Regions from separate parts of the Rhizobium sp. FG96 genome, predicted to be linked through region 1. Evidence: riboswitches for the same ligand, from Rfam matches in the RefSeq annotation. Region 1 holds a riboswitch; each other region holds the start of a gene.

The links. Region 1 has a riboswitch for cobalamin ahead of cobU (bifunctional adenosylcobinamide kinase/adenosylcobinamide-phosphate guanylyltransferase). Riboswitches for the same ligand answer to the same signal wherever they lie in the genome.
Region 2: it holds a riboswitch for cobalamin, as region 1 does, so the genes downstream of both, bluB (5,6-dimethylbenzimidazole synthase) here and cobU (bifunctional adenosylcobinamide kinase/adenosylcobinamide-phosphate guanylyltransferase) in region 1, are expected to answer to the same signal.
Region 3: it holds a riboswitch for cobalamin, as region 1 does, so the genes downstream of both, nrdH (glutaredoxin-like protein NrdH) here and cobU (bifunctional adenosylcobinamide kinase/adenosylcobinamide-phosphate guanylyltransferase) in region 1, are expected to answer to the same signal.
Region 4: it holds a riboswitch for cobalamin, as region 1 does, so the genes downstream of both, ACODR6_RS29500 (acyl-CoA thioesterase) here and cobU (bifunctional adenosylcobinamide kinase/adenosylcobinamide-phosphate guanylyltransferase) in region 1, are expected to answer to the same signal.

What each region holds. Positions count from the first base shown of each region.
Region 1 covers NZ_JBMDIL010000011.1:200,171-204,786, forward strand. Annotated here, with positions in the region: gene ACODR6_RS22000 (chloride channel protein) at 1-1,381, opposite strand, end outside; cobalamin riboswitch at 1,604-1,996, shown strand; gene cobU (bifunctional adenosylcobinamide kinase/adenosylcobinamide-phosphate guanylyltransferase) at 2,323-2,835, shown strand; gene cobW (cobalamin biosynthesis protein CobW) at 2,840-3,889, shown strand; gene cobN (cobaltochelatase subunit CobN) at 3,893-4,616, shown strand, end outside.
Region 2 covers NZ_JBMDIL010000019.1:80,205-84,820, forward strand. Annotated here, with positions in the region: gene ACODR6_RS29230 (NAD+ synthase) at 1-971, shown strand, start outside; gene ACODR6_RS29235 (NYN domain-containing protein) at 1,056-1,769, shown strand; gene ACODR6_RS29240 (TolB family protein) at 1,800-2,630, shown strand; cobalamin riboswitch at 2,649-2,830, shown strand; gene bluB (5,6-dimethylbenzimidazole synthase) at 2,874-3,557, shown strand; gene ACODR6_RS29250 (DUF2865 domain-containing protein) at 3,585-4,616, opposite strand, start outside.
Region 3 covers NZ_JBMDIL010000002.1:574,113-578,728, reverse strand. Annotated here, with positions in the region: gene nrdE (class 1b ribonucleoside-diphosphate reductase subunit alpha) at 1-1,399, opposite strand, end outside; gene nrdI (class Ib ribonucleoside-diphosphate reductase assembly flavoprotein NrdI) at 1,369-1,779, opposite strand; gene nrdH (glutaredoxin-like protein NrdH) at 1,792-2,013, opposite strand; cobalamin riboswitch at 2,267-2,490, opposite strand; gene ACODR6_RS05990 (response regulator) at 2,673-3,341, opposite strand; gene ACODR6_RS05985 (sensor histidine kinase) at 3,496-4,616, opposite strand, start outside.
Region 4 covers NZ_JBMDIL010000020.1:4,995-9,610, reverse strand. Annotated here, with positions in the region: gene ACODR6_RS29505 (serine hydrolase domain-containing protein) at 1-1,300, shown strand, start outside; cobalamin riboswitch at 1,577-1,785, shown strand; gene ACODR6_RS29500 (acyl-CoA thioesterase) at 1,885-2,724, shown strand; gene ACODR6_RS29495 (LysR family transcriptional regulator) at 2,717-3,598, shown strand; gene ACODR6_RS29490 (DUF1852 domain-containing protein) at 3,742-4,616, shown strand, end outside.

The DNA.
Region 1 (4,616 bases):
CCGTCAGGTTGCGGATCCAGCCGACATCATGGGCGCTGCGAATGCTTTCGCCGCGCAGATGGAAGCGCCATGTGGCGAAGGAGTAGCCGAAGGTGGTGCGCACGACGAGCGAGGATGTGATGACAGCGGCGAGCACCAGCGCGGTGATCGGGAAGTCGCCGGTGATCTCGAGCGCCAGGAAGGTCATCGTCAACGGTCCGCCGATGATGGCGACGGCGAGCGAACTCATGCCGACGACGGCATAGACCTCCGGTGTCAGTGACGCATGCGCGAAGAACGGCGCCGAATAGGCGAAGAGCTTGCCGAGCAGGGCGCCCATGAACAGCGAGGCAAAGAACAGGCCGCCTCTGAAGCCGGAGCCGATCGATACGGCGGAGGCGAAGGATTTCAACAGCAGAATGCCGATCAGCGCCGGGATCGCCACCTGATGCGACAGGTTGAGATGCAGGGCGCCATGGCCTGCCGAGAGCACTTGCGGCGAAATCATCGCCAGCAGGCCGACGACGATGCCGCCGAGCGCCGGGCGGGCATAGGTCGGCACCGAGCTCTTGCGCGCCAGTTCCTCGATGAAGGAGACGCCCTGCATGATCAGAATGCCGGCCCCGGCGCAGCAGCCGCCGAGCAGGATCGCCGGAACGTAGTCGGCCGGAACGACGCTGCCGAATTGGCCGACATCGATGGTAAAGTCGCTGCCGGCAAGCAGGCGGGCGATTAGCGTCGAGAGCAGGGCGGAAACGACGACGGGGGTCAGCGAGACGATCGTGTAGGTGCCGATGATCAGCTCGAAAGCGTAGAAGGCGCCCGTCAGCGGCGCGTTGAAGGCGGCGGCGATGGCGCCGGCCGCGCCGCAGCCGACGAGGACGCGCAGATCGGCGCGCCGCAGTTGCAGCTTCAGGCCGAGCTTGGAGGCCAGACCGGCCGCAAGCTGCGTATAGCCGGCCTCAAGGCCGACCGAGGCGCCGAAGCCGTTGGAGATCAGGTTCTGGATCGCGACGATCACGCTATCGGTCAGCGACAGGCGGCCGCCATGCAGCGCATTCGCCTCGATCGGGTCGACCATCGGCTTCTTGCGCGTTCTGCTAAGGATGAACAGCAGCAGGCCGAGAAGCAGGCCGCCGCAGATCGGCGCCAAGAGCAGGAGCAGCTTGTTGTCGATTTCGGACGAGCTCAGGCGATCGACATCGCTGATGCCGAAAATCAGGCTGTGCATTTCGCGCGAGATCAGGCTCATGCCGGTCACCGCGCAACCGGCGATGATGCCGACAGCGCCGCCCGCGAAAACCATGCCCATTTCATTCTGGCGCGCCAGGGCGCGCAGCCGCGCCATATCGAATTTGAGATGGCGCCGCGCCAGGCGGCCGATGTCGGTTTTCGTGAGCATGATGAGAGAACTAGGCGATGGAATGCAGGATCAAGGAAGCGCGCTTTTTGCGCCGCATGATTTCGCGAGCAATTGCAGCAAAAGAGAGGCGGCCGCAAGCGAAATGTCGCCTTAAGTCAATGAATTTAATAGGCTATCTGTTTGGTAGACTCAGTAGGGTTAAGGGCGGGCTGTTTGGATTGCCCTGGCATCGATTGACTTCGCATCGCGGCACGCCTAACGATGCGTTCAATTACGGATGGTTCCGGGGCGGCGGTTGCTGCCCGGGATGAAAAGGGAATGTGACGGGGCGGACCCAAACCGGGCGCCTTCATCACAGCCGACCCCGCGACTGTAGAGCGGTCAGGGTCTTCCATCCGGTGCACCGGCACCACTGCCTGATCGCTGCATTCCGCAGCAGGGCAATGACTGACGGACACCGGAAAAGCCACTGGAAATGCATCGTGATCAGCCGGGGCAGGACGCCTCTTATTCTACGAATCGTCCGCCTTTTCACGAGAATGCAGCCGGGAAGGCGAGGAAGATCCGCTGGCACGATCAGGGATGGCCTTTTGGCCGTCCCTGTCGGGGCCGACAACCGCGAGCCAGGAGACCTGCCATCTGTGCCGGGCGAAGAGCCCTTGGGCATTCCCGCCCGCTGCCAGCACGGAGGTTGTCATGGCTGAAACAGAGTTTTGTGTGCCGTCTTTGGCGGTGCGATGGAAGGGGGAGGCGCCCGGGTCTTTGGGTGTTGCTAGCTCTACCCCCATTCCTGTGGCCTTAGGGCTGCGCCCACGGGATGTCACAGGAATCCAGCGTGCCCAAGTCCTTGGGCACGAGAGACTCATTTCCTTGTTGCTGCGATTCATTCACGGCGCAGACGCGCCGTGGCTGGATTCCTGTGACAAGCACAGGAATGAGGGAAGACCGAGAGATATGTGCCCCAGGACGGCGGCCTTCGCATGAGCAGTGCGACTTTCATCCTCGGCGGCGCCCGGTCCGGCAAATCCCGCTTCGCCGAAAATCTCATCACCGCTACCGGTCTCGAACGTCACTACCTGGCGACGGGGCGAGCATGGGATGACGAGATGCGGGCGCGGATCGAGCAGCATCGGGCCGATCGCGGGCCGTCGTGGCAGACGCATGAGGAGCCGCTGCAGCTTGCCGAACGGCTTGCGGCGATCGATAGCGAGGGCCGGGCGATCCTTGTCGATTGCCTGACGCTCTGGGTCACCAATCTGATGATGGACGAGCGCGATGTGGCGGCGGAAAGTGCCGCGCTCGCGGCCTGGCTGCCGAAGGCGAAGGCGCGGCTCGTTCTCGTTTCCAATGAAGTCGGCCTCGGGATCGTTCCCGAAAACCGGATGGCGCGGGATTTTCGCGACCATGCCGGGCGGCTGCACCAGATGATCGCAGCCTCAGCCGCGGACGTGTATTTTATCGCGGCAGGTCTGCCGCTGAAGATGAAGGGTTGAACGAATGAACCAGCAGAAAATCCCCGCAACCGTGATCACCGGCTTCCTCGGGGCCGGCAAGACGACGATGATCCGCAACCTGCTTTCCAATACCGGCGGCAAGAAGATCGCGCTGATCATCAACGAATTCGGCGATCTCGGCGTCGACGGCGATGTGCTGAAGGGCTGCGGTGCTGAAAATTGCACCGAGGACGATATCATCGAGCTCACCAATGGCTGCATCTGCTGCACCGTCGCCGACGATTTCATTCCGACGATGACCAAGCTCCTGGAGCGCGACCAGCGCCCCGACCATATCGTCATCGAGACCTCGGGTCTGGCGCTGCCGCAGCCGCTGGTCGCCGCGTTCAACTGGCCGGATATCCGCAGCGAAGTCACTGTCGACGGCGTCATCACCGTCGTCGATAGCGCCGCAGTCGCGGCCGGCCGCTTTGCCGATGACCACGATGCCGTCGAGGCACGCCGCGTCGAGGACGAATCCCTCGATCACGAAAGCCCGATCGAGGAACTGTTCGAGGATCAGCTGACCTGCGCCGACCTGATCGTGCTCAACAAGACCGATCTGCTCGATGCGGCCGGCATTATCCGTGTCCGCGACGAGGTTGCGTCGCGTATTTCACGCAAACCTGCGCTGATCGAAGCGAAGAACGGCGATGTCCCGGCAAGCGTTCTGCTCGGCCTTGGCATCGGCACGGAAGAAGACATCGCCAACCGCAAGTCCCATCACGAGCTGGAGCACCAAGACGGCACGCCGCATGACCACGACGAGTTCGACAGCTTCGTCGTCGAGCTCGGCACGCTTGCCGATCCCGCCGGTTTCATTGAGAAGCTGAAGGGCGTGATCGCACAGCATGACGTGCTGCGCCTGAAGGGCTTTGCCGATGTCTCCGGCAAGCCGATGCGCCTGCAGATCCAGGCTGTCGGCAGCCGCATCGACCAGTATTTCGACCGTGCCTGGGCACCGGGCGAAACCCGCGGCACGCGCCTCGTCGTCATCGGCTTGCACGATATGGACGAAGCTGCCGTGCGCAAGGCGATCGAGGCGCTGGTCTGATCCATGCATCTACTCCTCGCCCAGAAAGGAACGATCAGCGACGGTGACGAGGCGATCGATCTCGGCCAGTCACCCGGCGACATCCTGTTCCTTTCTGCGGCGGATACGGAGCTTTCGGCAATCGCCGCCGCCTACGGTCAGAGCGGCGGTTCACCGCTGACGCTGCGCGTCGCCAGCCTGATGAGCCTGAAACACCCGATGTCTGTCGATGCCTATGTCGAGCGGACGGCGCGGCACGCGAAGCTGATCGTCGTCCGGGCGCTCGGGGGGGCGAGTTACTTTCACTATGCTCTCGAGGCACTGCATGCCTGCGCGGCCCGCAGTGGCGCGCGGATTGCGGTGCTGCCCGGAGATTCCAAGCCGGATGCCGGGCTGACGCCATTTTCCAATGTCGATCTCGATGATCTCAATGCGCTCTGGTCCTATCTGATCGAGGGCGGCGACGAGAACTCGCGACGGTTTCTGGATTATGCGGTGGCAATGGTTGCCGGCGGCGAGAAGCCGGGTGCGGCTGCTCCGTTGATGAAGGCGGGGATCTGGTGGCCGGGGCGAGGTGTTGTCGGGGTTGAGGAGTGGCGGGCGCTTTCGGATCGGCTGCGGTCCGCGATACCCCCCTCGACATCCGCCGAAGCCCCCATCGCCGCAATCAGCTTCTACCGCGCCCTCGTCCAGAGCGGCGAAACCAAGCCGATCGAAGCGATGATCGAGGCACTGGCGGCGGAAGGCC
Region 2 (4,616 bases), on a different contig from region 1:
AGATGAGCCAGTTCGAGCCGGCGCTTGCGGTCACGACCTGGAAGCGCGGCGAGAACGGCTGGCGCTGCAGCGAAGGGCCGATGTCGCATGTTTCGGAGAAGGAAGAGGCCGACTACCGCGCCTGCCTGCTCGGCTTCCGCGACTACGTCAACAAGAACGGCTTCAAGAATGTGGTGCTCGGCCTTTCGGGCGGTATCGACTCGGCGATCTGCGCGGCGATTGCCGTCGATGCGCTCGGCGAGGAGCGGGTGCGCACCGTCATGCTGCCCTACCGCTACACATCGGAGGATTCGCTGAAGGACGCCGCCGATTGCGCCAGGGCGCTCGGCTGCCGCTACGATATCGTGCCCATCGAGGAGCCGGTGAAGGGCTTCACTTCGGCGCTGTCGGACCTCTTCGAAGGCACCGATAGCGGCATCACCGAGGAAAACCTGCAGAGTCGCGCCCGCGGCGTCATCCTGATGGCGATCTCCAACAAGTTCGGCTCGATGGTGGTGACGACGGGCAACAAGTCGGAAATGTCGGTCGGTTACGCCACGCTCTACGGCGACATGAACGGCGGCTTCAATCCGATCAAGGACCTCTACAAGATGCAGGTCTATGCGATCTCGCGCTGGCGCAACGAACATGTGCCGCCGGATGCGCTGGGGCCATCTGGCGTCGTCATTCCGCAGAATATCATCGACAAGGCACCGTCAGCCGAGCTTCGCCCGGACCAGAAGGACCAGGATTCGCTGCCGCCTTATACTGTTCTCGACGACATTCTCGAATGCCTCGTCGAGAAGGAAATGGGCGTCGACGAGATTGTCGCGCGCGGCCATGACGTGGCGACCGTCCACCGCGTCGAGCATCTGCTCTATCTCGCCGAATACAAGCGCCGCCAGTCGGCGCCCGGCGTGAAGATCACCAAGAAGAATTTCGGCCGTGATCGCCGCTACCCGATTACCAACCGGTTTAGGGATCGCAGTTAGCGATCGTTAACCCGATCAACCGAAAGCTGCTGACTTCCGCACCTTCCCGCGTTTCTATCGAAGCAAACGCGGGAGGTCCTGATCGTGCGTGATACGAAAGTCGCCGTCTTCATCGATACCGAAAACCTGCCGGCGCGCTCGGCGGGCGAGATCATCGACATCGCCTCCGGCTACGGACGTCTGATCGAGCGGCGTGCCTATGGCGACTTCACGCGCGAGGCTGCGCAGCCGTGGATCGCTGCTGCCGGAAAGCATGCGCTCAGCCTGCAGACGGCGGTCAGCTCCCAGTCGGGCAAGGACGGTGCGGATATCCTGCTTGCCGTCGATGCGATGGAATATCTAGGAGCTTCGGCAATCGATCTCTTCTGCATCGCCAGCAGTGATCGTGACCTCGGCCATCTGGCGACGCGCATCCGGATGCGCGGCAAGCAGGCGATCGGGCTTGGTGCGCCGAATGCTTCCAGGCTGCTGCGCGAGTCGTTCGATGATTTCTTCGAGTTGCGGCTCGCGGAGGCGCCTGCGAGCCTTCCGGCGCTGGCCAAGGTCGTGGCGCTGCAGCCGTCACCGAGCATCCGGCCCTATATCGCGCAGGCGCTGCAGACGGCGAAGCTGAGGGAGGAAGGCTGGCTCGATATTGCCGAGCTTGGCACCTTGCTGCGGCAGGTCTATCCCGACTTCAGGGCGCAGCATTTCGGCGCTCCGAACCTCAGTTCGCTTTTGAAGCGATGCGACTTTATCGAGACACAGATGCATGGCACAAACCGCATGCAAATCAGAATGAAGCGGAACGGCGGATAGCCGGACCGCCGCACAATGCGGGAGGCATGCATGCGCAGTTCGGTCGAGATCTACAATATCCGTACGGCCAAGAGCCGGGTGGTTTTCCAGACGGAGCAGCTGATCGAGGCACCGAACTTTTCGCCTGACGGGCGCTATCTGCTGCTGAACGGCGATGGGCTGCTCTATCGCTTGTCACCGGATGGTGAGGGCGGGCTGAAGCAGGTCGATACCGGCTTTGCCGCCGCCTGCAACAACGATCACGGCATTTCGCCCGATGGAAAGCGGTATGTGATTTCCGATAAGACGGAATACGGAAAATCCTGCATCTATACGCTTCCAGCGGAAGGTGGGGCGCCGAAGCAGGTGACCACCAATCTTCCGTCCTACTGGCACGGCTGGTCGCCCGACGGCAAGGAATTGGCCTATTGCGGTATCCGCGACGACGTCTTCGACATCTATACGATAGCGGTCGACGGCGGCACCGAGCGTCGGCTGACGCATGGCGAAGGCCGCAATGACGGGCCGGATTATTCCTTCGACGGGCAGTGGATCTATTTCAATTCCAGCCGGACCGGGCTGATGCAGATCTGGCGCGTTCACCCCGATGGAACCGGGCTGGAGCAGGTCACGCATGACAATTACGGCAACTGGTTTGCCCATCCGTCGCCAACCAACGACCGGGTGCTGATCCTCTCCTACGATCCTGATGTTTTCGACCACCCGCGCGACCTGCATGTTAGGCTGCGGCTGATGGACATGGATGGCGGCAACCTGACGACGCTGTTCGAACTGTTCGGCGGGCAGGGCACGATCAATGTTCCCTGCTGGTCACCGGATGGTGATGAGTTTGCCTATGTGCGCTATTTCCCGGCCACTTGAAGCGCGCCGGTAAAACGGGCAAGAGGGTTTTCGTCAGGTGCCCGCCATTGGCGGGAGAATCGGGAATCCGGTGAGAGACCGGAACGTGCCCAACGCTGTAAGGCTGACGCCTGCCGCATCATGCCACTGGTCAAGACCGGGAAGGCTGCGGCGGGCGGATGACGCCAAGTCAGAAGACCGGCCTGGCATCATAGACTGATCCCGCGCGGACGGCGGGTCGGTTGCGTTGTTGGGGATTTGACGATGCGACCCTTGAGCGGGGATGCGCTGCAGCGCGCATCCGCTTTTTCCGGTGACGAGCGCGATGCCGTCTACCGGGCGATCATGACCAGGCGCGATGTGCGCGACCAGTTCCTGCCGGATCCGGTGCCCGAGGATGTGTTGATGCGGCTGCTTTCGGCCGCGCATCACGCGCCCTCGGTCGGCTTCATGCAGCCGTGGAATTTTATCGTTGTCGACGATGCCGCTGTGAGGCGGCGGGTGTGGGAGGCGTTCGATCTGGCCAACCATGAGGCGGCCGGGATGTTCGATGGCGAGCGGCAGGCGACCTACCGGTCGCTGAAGCTCGAAGGCATCCTCAAGGCACCGCTCGGTGTCTGCATCACCTGCGATCCGACGCGCAGCGGCGAGGTGGTGCTGGGGCGTACGCATAATCCGCGGATGGACAGCTATTCGACCGTCTGCGCCGTGCAGAACCTGTGGCTTGCGGCGCGGGCCGAAGGCGTCGGCGTCGGCTGGGTCAGCATCTTCCGTGAAAGCGAGCTCAAGGAGATCCTCGGCGTGCCCGCGCATATCGAGATCGTTGCCTGGCTTTGCGTCGGCTATGTCGACGAGCTCTACCGGGAGCCGGAACTCGCCGTCAAAGGCTGGAGGCAACGGCTGCCGCTCGAGGAGCTGGTCTTCCGCGATGGCTGGGGCCGCCGCTAGGACCGGTCGACGTTCAGCCCATGCCGGTTAGTTCTGCTGTTGCTGCTGCGGCTGTGGGCCTGATGTTGCCGGGTTCTTCAGATCGATGCTGCCCTGGTCGCCTGCGAGGAATTGCGGGCCGACCTGGCGGACCTTGCTATTCTGCGGCTCATAGGGCCGGTCCGGGATCTGTGGCTGCGGTGCAGCCGGCGTTTGAGATGCCGTGGCTGCAGGCTTGGTGGTGATCGTCGTGATCGAGCCCTTCGGCGGCGGTTCGCTGACGGTCTGGTTCTTTCGCATTTGCTCGTAATAGGCGGTCAGATTGCAGGTGCAGGACGACTTTTCGCCGGGAGCGCGGTTCTTGTAGGCGAAGGCGTTCGGCATCGCGCTGTAACGGGCGCCCGTTGCGGCCGAGATCATGTTGGCGGCGTCGGTGTTCGAAACGTCCTGATAGAAGAGCTCGGTCTCGATGCCGGGGCACATTTTCGAGCAGGTCGAGGCATCGCGGCCGAAATCGATCGAGGTGGCGTTGGTGCTGATCGGGAAGAAGCCGCCGTCGCAGGTGCGCACGCACATGGTGCTGACATGCGACATCATCTCGCCGCGCGGCACGCCATATTGCGTGTTGCCTTCCTCGCCGTTGCCGAGCGGGATGAAGGTATCGCCGCGCATCGCCTGTTCTTCGGTGCTTGGCGCCGGCTCGTAGGCGCGCTCGTCCGGTTGATAGCCCGGATCGTCGTTGCAGCCGTTGTCGTCGAGGGCGGCCATCAGTTGGCGGCGTTCGTTGATATCGCTGCCGCCGGATTCGCGTAGCTGGTTGCGGCGGTCCTGGAGGTAGTGGATGTTGTCGATCATCCGCGCTTCGGATTCCTGCAGGTCGCTGCAGTAGCCGGCATTCTCGCCGCCGATGACGACCATGCTGTCGACGCTGCAGCCGTTGCTGCGCAGGTCGTTGCGCAGCTTGCGGAGCTCGAGATTCTGCTCGGCTATGGCGCTCGCATATTGGCGGATTTCCGGGCCGTTACCGATCACCTGCGGCAGGTCGGCAAGGCGGCCGCGCAGATCCTCGCAGATCGCACT
Region 3 (4,616 bases), on a different contig from region 1:
CATTGCCCTTCTCGATCGACGGGACCGAGGAGATATGGCTCATGTCGGAAACCGCCGTCAGCGCCCGGATCGAGGTCTCGATCGTCTTGCCGAAATCGGCCGAATCCATTGCTGCCGCGATGTTCAGCGAGCCGAGATTGCAGGAGATGTCCTTGCCCATATGCTTGTAGGACAGGTCGTCGTTATATTCGCTGGCCTCGCTGACCTGCAGGATCTCCGAGCAGAGATTGCTCATGGTGATGCGCCCGGCGATCGGGTTCGCCTTGTTCACCGTGTCCTCGAACATGATGTAGGGATAGCCGCTCTCGAACTGGATTTCGGCGATCACCTGGAAGAAGTCGCGCGCCTTGATCTTCTTCTTGCGGATGCGGCTGTCGGCCACCATCTCGCGATACTTTTCGGTGACCGAGATCTCGGTGAAGGGCACGCCGTAGACGCGTTCCACGTCATAGGGCGAGAACAGGTACATATCCTCGTTGTTCTTGGCGAGCTCGAAGGTGATGTCGGGGATGACGACGCCGAGCGACAGCGTCTTGATACGGATCTTCTCGTCGGCATTTTCGCGCTTGGTATCAAGGAAGCGCATGATGTCGGGGTGATGAGCATTCAGATAGACCGCACCCGCGCCCTGCCGCGCGCCGAGCTGGTTCGCATAGGAAAACGCATCTTCCAGCAGTTTCATCACCGGAATGATGCCCGACGACTGGTTCTCGATATGCTTGATCGGCGCACCGGCCTCGCGGATATTGGTCAGCGACAGCGCCACGCCGCCGCCGCGCTTGGAAAGCTGCAGCGCCGAATTGATCGAGCGGCCGATCGATTCCATATTGTCCTCGACCCGCATCAGGAAGCAGGAGACAAGCTCACCGCGCTGCTTCTTGCCGGCATTGAGGAAGGTCGGCGTCGCCGGCTGGAAGCGGCCGGAAATGATCTCATCGACCATGTCGCGGGCGAGCGCCTCGCTGCCCCGCGCCAGCGCCAGCGCCACCATGCAGACACGGTCTTCGTAGCGCTCCAGATAGCGCTTTCCGTCGAAGGTCTTCAGCGTGTAGCTGGTGTAATATTTGAAGGCGCCGAGGAAGGTCGGAAACCGGAACTTCTTGTCGTAGGCGTGGTCGAAGAGATCGCGGACGAAATTGAACGAATACTGGTCCAGAACCTCCTGCTCGTAATAGCCCTCGGTCACCAGATAATCGAGCTTCTCCCGGAGGTTATGGAAGAAGACGGTATTCTGGTTGACATGCTGCAGGAAATATTGCTTGGCCGCCTGCCGGTCCTTGTCCAGCTGGATCTTCCCCTCGCCGTCATAAAGGTTGAGCATCGCGTTCAGCGCGTGATAATCCAGCGCGGCATCAGCGGCCTGCGCCTTCAAGGGGCGCTCGAGAACTGCCGTGTCCAAAATCGTTCCAATCCGTGTTTGACATTGGCGACGTCGTCGGCCGTGCCGAGAAGCTCGAACCTGTAGAGGTACGGCACCTGGCATTTGCGCGAGATGATGTCGCCGGCAAGCCCGTAGGTCTCGCCGAAGTTGCTGTTGCCCGCAGCGATCACGCCGCGAAGGTTCGAACGGTTTGCCGCATCATTGAGGAAACGGATCACCTGTTTGGGCACGGCCCCTTTGCCGCCCTCGCCGCTATAGGTCGGGACGACAAGCACGTAGGGCGACCCTGCCTGCAGGGTCTCACCGGTGATGGGGATGCGCTGCGCGGGAAGGCCGAGCTTCTCGACGAAACGATGGGTGTTCTCCGACCGGCTGGAAAAATAGACGATCTCGCCCATCGCGGCAGCCGATCAGGTGAGCGCGCTGATCATGTCGGGGCGGAAGCCGGCCCAATGCTGCTCGCCGGCGATGACGACGGGAACCTGGCGGTAGCCGAGGCCCTGCACCAGCTCGTAGGCAGCGCTATCGGTGGAAACGTCGATGATCGTGTAGTCGATGCCCTGGCGGTCGAGGGCGCGGGTGGTCGCGGTGCACTGGACGCAGGCGGGCTTGCTGTAGACGGTGATGCTCATTGGGAAAACCTCGTGACTGGAAGGCATGGGATATCGTTCGGACATCCGCCGATGTCCGCGCTTGGGAAGATCGAAATGGAAGGCAGCCGTTGCCGATTGCCGGGCGTCAGCAGCCCGTCATTCGCGCCGGTATGATCTGAAACTCAAAGACATTAGACCTCACCCCGAAGTGGCTCATGCAGGACACACCGGAGGAAGCGAAGAGCCGCATCATGCGCGCACCTCATCGCTCGCCTGCCGGACACCCCGCCCGTGGACGTTTTCGCTCAAGGCAGGTCTCCTGGCTTGCGGATCATCACATTCATCCCGGCCTTCCCAGGTCTTCATGACCCAGTGACCCGAAATGGGACAGATGCTCGCCGCTCACAGTTGCGGGGGCAGCTCCGGCATTGTCCCGCTTTGCAGCGGGTCTCACCGAATTCCCGTCTTAGCCCACGACCCATACGAATCGTGAGAACCTCGAACACTAGATATAGTACGCGAGTCAAAATCAGCGTCAATAATTTGTTTGCCAACAGCACTGAGGAAGGTGGGGAAATCTGGTGAACATGGTGAATAGGGAGTAAACGCGGGGGCCAATGCCAGCCGCGTTTATCCGTTCTCACACTCTGCTAAATTGGCCAACCTGCCCTAGTTTAGGAGCCGCCTTGGCCATGAGCCTAGGACAGCATCTGCGGAGCGCTGGCCTCAACCGGCGCCTGCAGCTTCTGCGCCGCAAGCACGACTTCGACGCGGTTGCGGGCGTCGAGTTTCTGCATCAGCAGCGTCATGTAGTGCTTGACGGTCTTCTCGCTGATGTCGAGCATGCTGGCGATTTCGCGGTTGGTCTTGCCCTGCAGCAGATAGTTGACGATCTGTTCCTCGCGGGCGCTGAGCCGCTTCTGCATCTGCGCCTTGCGGCGGATTTCCGCCGTCTTCATCGACAGGATGACCTTGGTGGCGAAGCCCGGCGTGATGAAAGTGCTGCCGTCATGGACGATCTTGATCGCCTCGTAGAGATCGCGTGCCGTGCTGCCCTTGAGCACATAGCCGCAGACGCCGAGATTGAGAACCTGGATCGCCGTGTCGATATTGGCAGTCGCGGTGAAGACCACGACCTTGGTGCTTTCGTAGTTCTTCTGGATCAGCTCAAGCGCCGCCAGCGTGTCGCCCGGCATGCTGAGATCGGTGACGAGGACATCGGGACGATGCTCCTCGACGATCTTCAGGGCGTCGATGGCATTCTCACCGCGCGCCGTGACCCGGAGGTCATCCTTAGCGGAGTAAAGATTAACCAGTCCATCCAGTAATATTGGATGATCATCTACGAACGCGACCGAGATAGACATGATGACGAATAACCCCCTCGTCTTTCTATCCAACAGATCTAATGTAATCAGAGCAAAACATAAAGCTGGATTTTAATGCTTGGTTAACTTCATCGTATTTGTGTCTATTCCACATCTATGCTTATAGCTACCTATCAATTCGGCTAGTTCCGGCTCAATGGGCGGCGGCATCCGCCTGCTGCAATTCCAGCGTCATCGCCAGCACCATGCCGCCATCCGGGCGCTTGCCGATGGTCAGCGACCCGCCGAAGCTTTCGATGCGCTGGCGAAGGCCGTAAAGCCCCATTCCCCCTTCGCGCGCCGCAAGCGGCAGCGTCCCGGGAGGCAGACCGTCATCCTCGACCGAGATCGAGACGACCGGCATGTCGATCCGACATCGGACACGCTGACCGTTGGCGCCGGCATGTCGGTAGGCATTGTTGAGCCCCTCCTGCACGAAGCGGTAGATGCAGGTCTTCAGCGCCGGGGGCAGATCGGCATTCGTGCCGCTTGAGGTGAAGGCGACCTTGGTTCGCGTGCGCGCCTCGTGCTGCTTGATCGCTTCGGCCACCACGTCCTTGGCCCAGAGATGCAGGATCTCCGGCAGGAGCAGCGACTTCGTCACCGTGCGCGTTTCGATGAGCGCTTCGCCCAGCGCCTTGTTCGTTGCGTCGAGAGCCCTGTCGCGCTCGTCCTTGCGGGTCAGGTCCCGCAGCTCGTCGAGCTGCAGGATGGCGAGCGTCATCAGTTGCACCGGGCCGTCGTGCAGATCGGCGCCGATGCGGCGGATGAAGGTCTCGTTCATGTTGGCGAGCTCCATCGAGGCCCGCCGCGCCGTATCGCGCAGCTCCATCAGCTCCTTGGAAGCCAGCTCCGCCTCCTCGGCACGGTGACTCAGCGCATGGCGCTGGGTCTCGATCGTCCGGCTGCCGCGCCTGACGATCAGGAACAGGCCGAGCATGACGACGAACGAAAACAGCGCGACGGTCGCCCAGGTGACGATCCGCAGCCGGGCGAGCTCGCCCATGAAGCTATTCGGCTCCTCATGGATCTCGGCGACGCCGATGATGCGCCCGGAAGCCTGGTCGTGGAGCGGGCTGTAGATCTCCAGATATTCCGTATTGATATTGCGGAAGGTATGTTCGGCGGCCTTGAGATCCGCGTAGATGGCGACGATCTCACCTTTTAGCGCCCGCTGCAGCCCATCGGGAAACTCGAAACGCTGGCCGATCATTGGCTTTGCGCGCGAATAGGCGACAGTCCCATCGGTCGCCCAGATTTCCAGATGCGGAAACC
Region 4 (4,616 bases), on a different contig from region 1:
TTATCTCACGAAGAAGCTCCAAAATCATAAGACAAGCATCTCGTGCCAAGCTATCCTTATCTGCCTGGCAACGAGACAAGAGAAACAAGACAGCCAAGATCAACCGAAAGCGCAGTGCGACTTGGTGCTCGGCTTGTTGAATGGAGAGAACGCGGTGAACGGGGAAGGCATCCTCATGTCGACGCGGCTTGGCCGCTTCCTCAGGCTGCGCGGGGTGTCCAATCATGACCACCTCCTCCTGCCCAGCGTTGCGCTGGCAGCCGCCGAAAAGCCACTTCCTCTGCCGCGGTCCGACAAGGACGTCACATTCGGCGCGATCACGACACTTGGCCCGAAAGGCACCCACGAAACGGCTCTGGAGAGCCTGCTCGTCGATACCGGCACCACGGCGCTTGTGGCTGTCCGCGACGGCAGCATTGTATACGAGTTTTACGGCAATGGTGGCGCGCGCGAGACCGTCAACCGCTGCTTCTCGGTAACCAAGTCGTTTACTTCGGCATTGGTGGGTTGCGCCATTTCTGAGGGTTTGTTTGCTGGGCTCGACGAGACGGTCGGGGCCCTGCTGCCGGCACTTTCGGGATCGCCGGCGGGTGCGCTGACCTTGCGGCACCTGCTCGAGATGCGCAGTGGCCTGCGCTTCGTCGAGGGGGTGATGCCTTGGTCGGACGATGCGATCGTCTATCTTTCTCCCGACTGCCGAGCAGCGGCCCTGCGGGCGCCGGTGAGCGATCCGGTCGGCGCCTATTTTCATTATAACGACTACCACCTGATGATCGTCGGCATGATGCTGGAAAAGGCAACCGGCGAGCCACTACAGCGCTATTTCGAGCGCAAGCTATGGCAGCCGATCGGCGCAGAAAATCGAGCCAGCCTGACGGTCGATAGCACGGCTGCGGGCTTTGCTCATATGGAGAGCGGCCTGAATGCGACGGCGGTGGACCTCGCCAAATTCGGCCAGATGTTCCTCGATGGCGGCATGGTGGGCGGGCGCCAAGTGGTGCCGGCAGACTGGGTGGCCTCGAGTACAGGCGCCACAGGGGCGCGACGCGACCCTGACTGGTTTCGCTACTATAACGGCAAGCCTTGGGGGCGCGTATTCGCTTCGGGCAAGGTATTCTACAAGCATTTCTGGTGGGGCTACCAGCACGGCGACATTGATGATTTCTTTGCGATGGGTGCCCTGGGACAGCATATCTATGTGTCGCCGAAAGACCGCACGGTGATCGTCCGGCTCAGCGAGCGCTTTCCGCCGGGATGCTGGTGGCCGCCGATCTTCCGGCAGATCATAGAACAGATGTAGGTATCCTCACGCTCAATATTCACTCGGTCATCGGGCTCGATGTTCCATAAATATGCGTTATCCAAGAAGCATTTCCTTCCAGATACTTTAGTTGTCTTATTAACCTGCCGCCGGTTCGATTCCCTTCAAGGCGTCTGTCGTTTTTAGAAGTGAAGGGTCGTCTGTTCGACTCTGTCATGAAGACAGAATCGCGTTCGATTGCTTTGGGATCACGCGAGCGTGGATCATGCCATATAAAGATGTCGTTATATGGTTGACGGCTATACGCTTGCCAAGACATAGTGCGCCAATCGTGGTTCTGCGGATGTCGAAATCCGGAGCTAAGAGGGAATTCGGTGGCGGCGAGACAATCGCCCATACCGGAGCTGCCCCCGCAACTGTAGGCGGAGAGTTGACGTTCAATATGTCACTGAGGAAGCCCTCGGGAAGACGAACGTCAGCGATGACCCGCAAGCCAGGAGACCTGCCGCGATAGATAACGTCCACGGGCGGGGTGTCCCGGTGTGCCGCTTTCAGCGATCGGCATGCCGTGTCGTTCGCCTTGCGTCATGCGTCCGCCCCGTCACAACCTGATGGAATTGCGGATGACACGGACTATCAAATCAACCGGCCAGCAAGCTCTGGCGACCAGTCTCATAGACATCGTTTTTCCCGGAGATACAAACCATCACGGTACGCTATTTGGCGGAGCTGGTCTTGCACTCATGGATCGCGTCGCGTTCATCGCAGCTACCCGCTTCGGACGTGTTCCCTTTGTGACAGCCTCCTGCGAGCGCATCGATTTCAAGCAGCCGGCGCGTGTCGGCCACATCGTTGAATTCTCGGCGACACCGGTCAGAGCTGGGCGAAGATCTCTGACGGTCGAGGTCGAGATGTTCGCGGAGACCGTCGTTGGGCATCAACGACATGCCTGCACTCGCGGGATCTTTCATATGGTGGCCATTCCCGACGGAGAGAATGCTCGGGATTTTTCCTTACCGGAACTTCTGCCCATGGTGACGCCGCTCTCGATGGCGGGTGTCAGGATGGTGGATATCGTATTCCCGGATCAGGCAAACAGTGTCGGGCGGATGTTCGGTGGCGAGGCCATCTCCTTCATGACAAAAGCCGCCTTCGTGGAAGCGTCGCGCTACTCCGGCAAGCTGGTGGTCCTGGCGTCATCCGAGCGTGTCGACTTTGCGAGACCCATTGAGATCGGGGAGATCGTCGAGGCGGAGGCTCGTATCGAACGTGTTGGTCACAGCTCGATGCGGGTTGAGACAAAGCTGTGGTCGGAAAATCTGCTGACGGGCGAAAGATCCATTACCGCCACTGGATGCTTCAACATGGTGGCGGTCGGCGAAGACAGCCGGCCAATTTCCATTGCCGAGAGAGCCCTCGCTACAGCAGCTTCCAGCAGCGAGAACGGACACGCTCATGCTTGACCGTCAGCATTTATCGATCCTGCGCGAAGTGGATCGCCTGGGAAGTCTGACCGCAGCCGCGGAACGGCTCAACGTGACCCAGTCCGCGCTCAGCCATATGATCCGAAAGCTGGAAGACCGCTATGGCGTGGCGATGTGGGAGAAGGACGGCCGCAATCTGCGTCTCACACAGGCTGGGCGCTACGTTGTTTCGGTGGCGCAGCGTGTCCTGCCCCAGATCGAGAGAGCTGAAAATGTGCTGATGGACTATCGTCAGGGGCAGCGGGGCTCTTTGAAAATCGGCATGGAATGTCATCCCTGCCATCAATGGCTCATGAGTGTGACAAAACCCTACCTTATGGACTGGCCGCAGGTGGACCTCGAGCTGACGACTTCATTCGCATCTGGCGGTATGTCGGCGCTGACGGGCCATGAGATCGACATCCTGATCACTCCAGATCCAATCGAGGCGCCGGGCATTCTTTATGTGCCGGTGTTTGATTATGAGCTCGTGCTCGCAGTTCCAAGCTCCCACCCGCTTGCGAACAGGGACTGTGCCGATCCGACGGATCTCACCCATGAAACGCTCCTGACCTACCCGGTGCCACCGCAGCGGCTGGATGTATTCACGCAGTTTCTGGTGCCGGCCAATTGCAGCCCGCGCCACCATCGCAATGTCGAGACCACGGAAATGATGCTTCAGCTCGTGGCGGCCGGCCGCGGCGTCAGCGCTATTCCAGACTGGCTGGTGCGTCAGGAGGCAGCAACGCTTGGAGTCCGTCCAGTGCGGATCGGACAGGCCGGGATCCACAAGAGCATTCATCTCGGACTGAGATGTGGGGACGAGGCCATCGATTTCATCGCAGGCTTTCTCACGACGTCGCGCCGTTCGTGAGAAAGCCTGCATTCCAAAGCATGAGAGCCGCTCATGATTGTGTGAAATCAAATCAATTTTTCTCTCTCAAAAGCTCAGACATAAGGAGGCACAAATCAGCAGTAGATTTCTGCAGCACTTATGAGTAGAGGGCGAGAAAAGCGATGAGAGCGATAAAGGAGAAACGAAGCGACCCCGCTTTCAATTCGGATGTACAGAAAGATGAGGTGCAGGACACGGGCTTTCATTTCGCTCTCAAGAGTATTCCCTTCGATGAGAACTACGTTCCGGCAGTGAACACGCGCATCACGACAAACTTCGCCAACCTCGCCAGGGGAGCGGGCCGTCAGGAAAATCTTCGCAACACATTGAAGATGATCGACAACCGCTTCAACGCTTTGGCCCCTTGGGACAATCCTACGGGTGACCGCTATTCCGTCGCCCTCGACATAGTCTCTGTGGAGCTTGCGACCAATGTTCGAGGCCAATCTGACGCCTTCCCCGTCATCGAGATCCTGAAAACGACAATCATCGATCGCGCCACGAATGCGCGCATCGACGGCATTGTTGGAAATAACCTGTCCTCCTACATCCGTGACTATGATTTCAGCGTCGTGCTGCCAAACCACAATAAGGATCGGCCCACATTCGGCGCGCCAGACAATTTTGGCGATCTGCACGGAAACCTGTTCAAATCGTTCGTGAATTCAAAGGCCTACAGGGATCATTTTCTTAAATCCCCGGTCATCTGCCTCAGCGCATCAAGCAGCAGGATGTATCGTCGGACTGAAAATCGGCATCCGATACTCGGTATCGAATACCAGCAAAATGAGTTTTCTTTGACCGACGAATATTTCGGGAAGATGGGGCTACAGGTTCGCTTCTTCATGCCGCCGAACAGCGTTGCGCCTCTTGCCTTCTATTTTTCAGGCGATTTGCTGAGTGACTACACCAATATTGAACTGATCGGCACGATCAGCACGATGGAGACGTTCCAAAAGATCTATCGCCCCGAAATCTACAATGCCAATTCACCGTC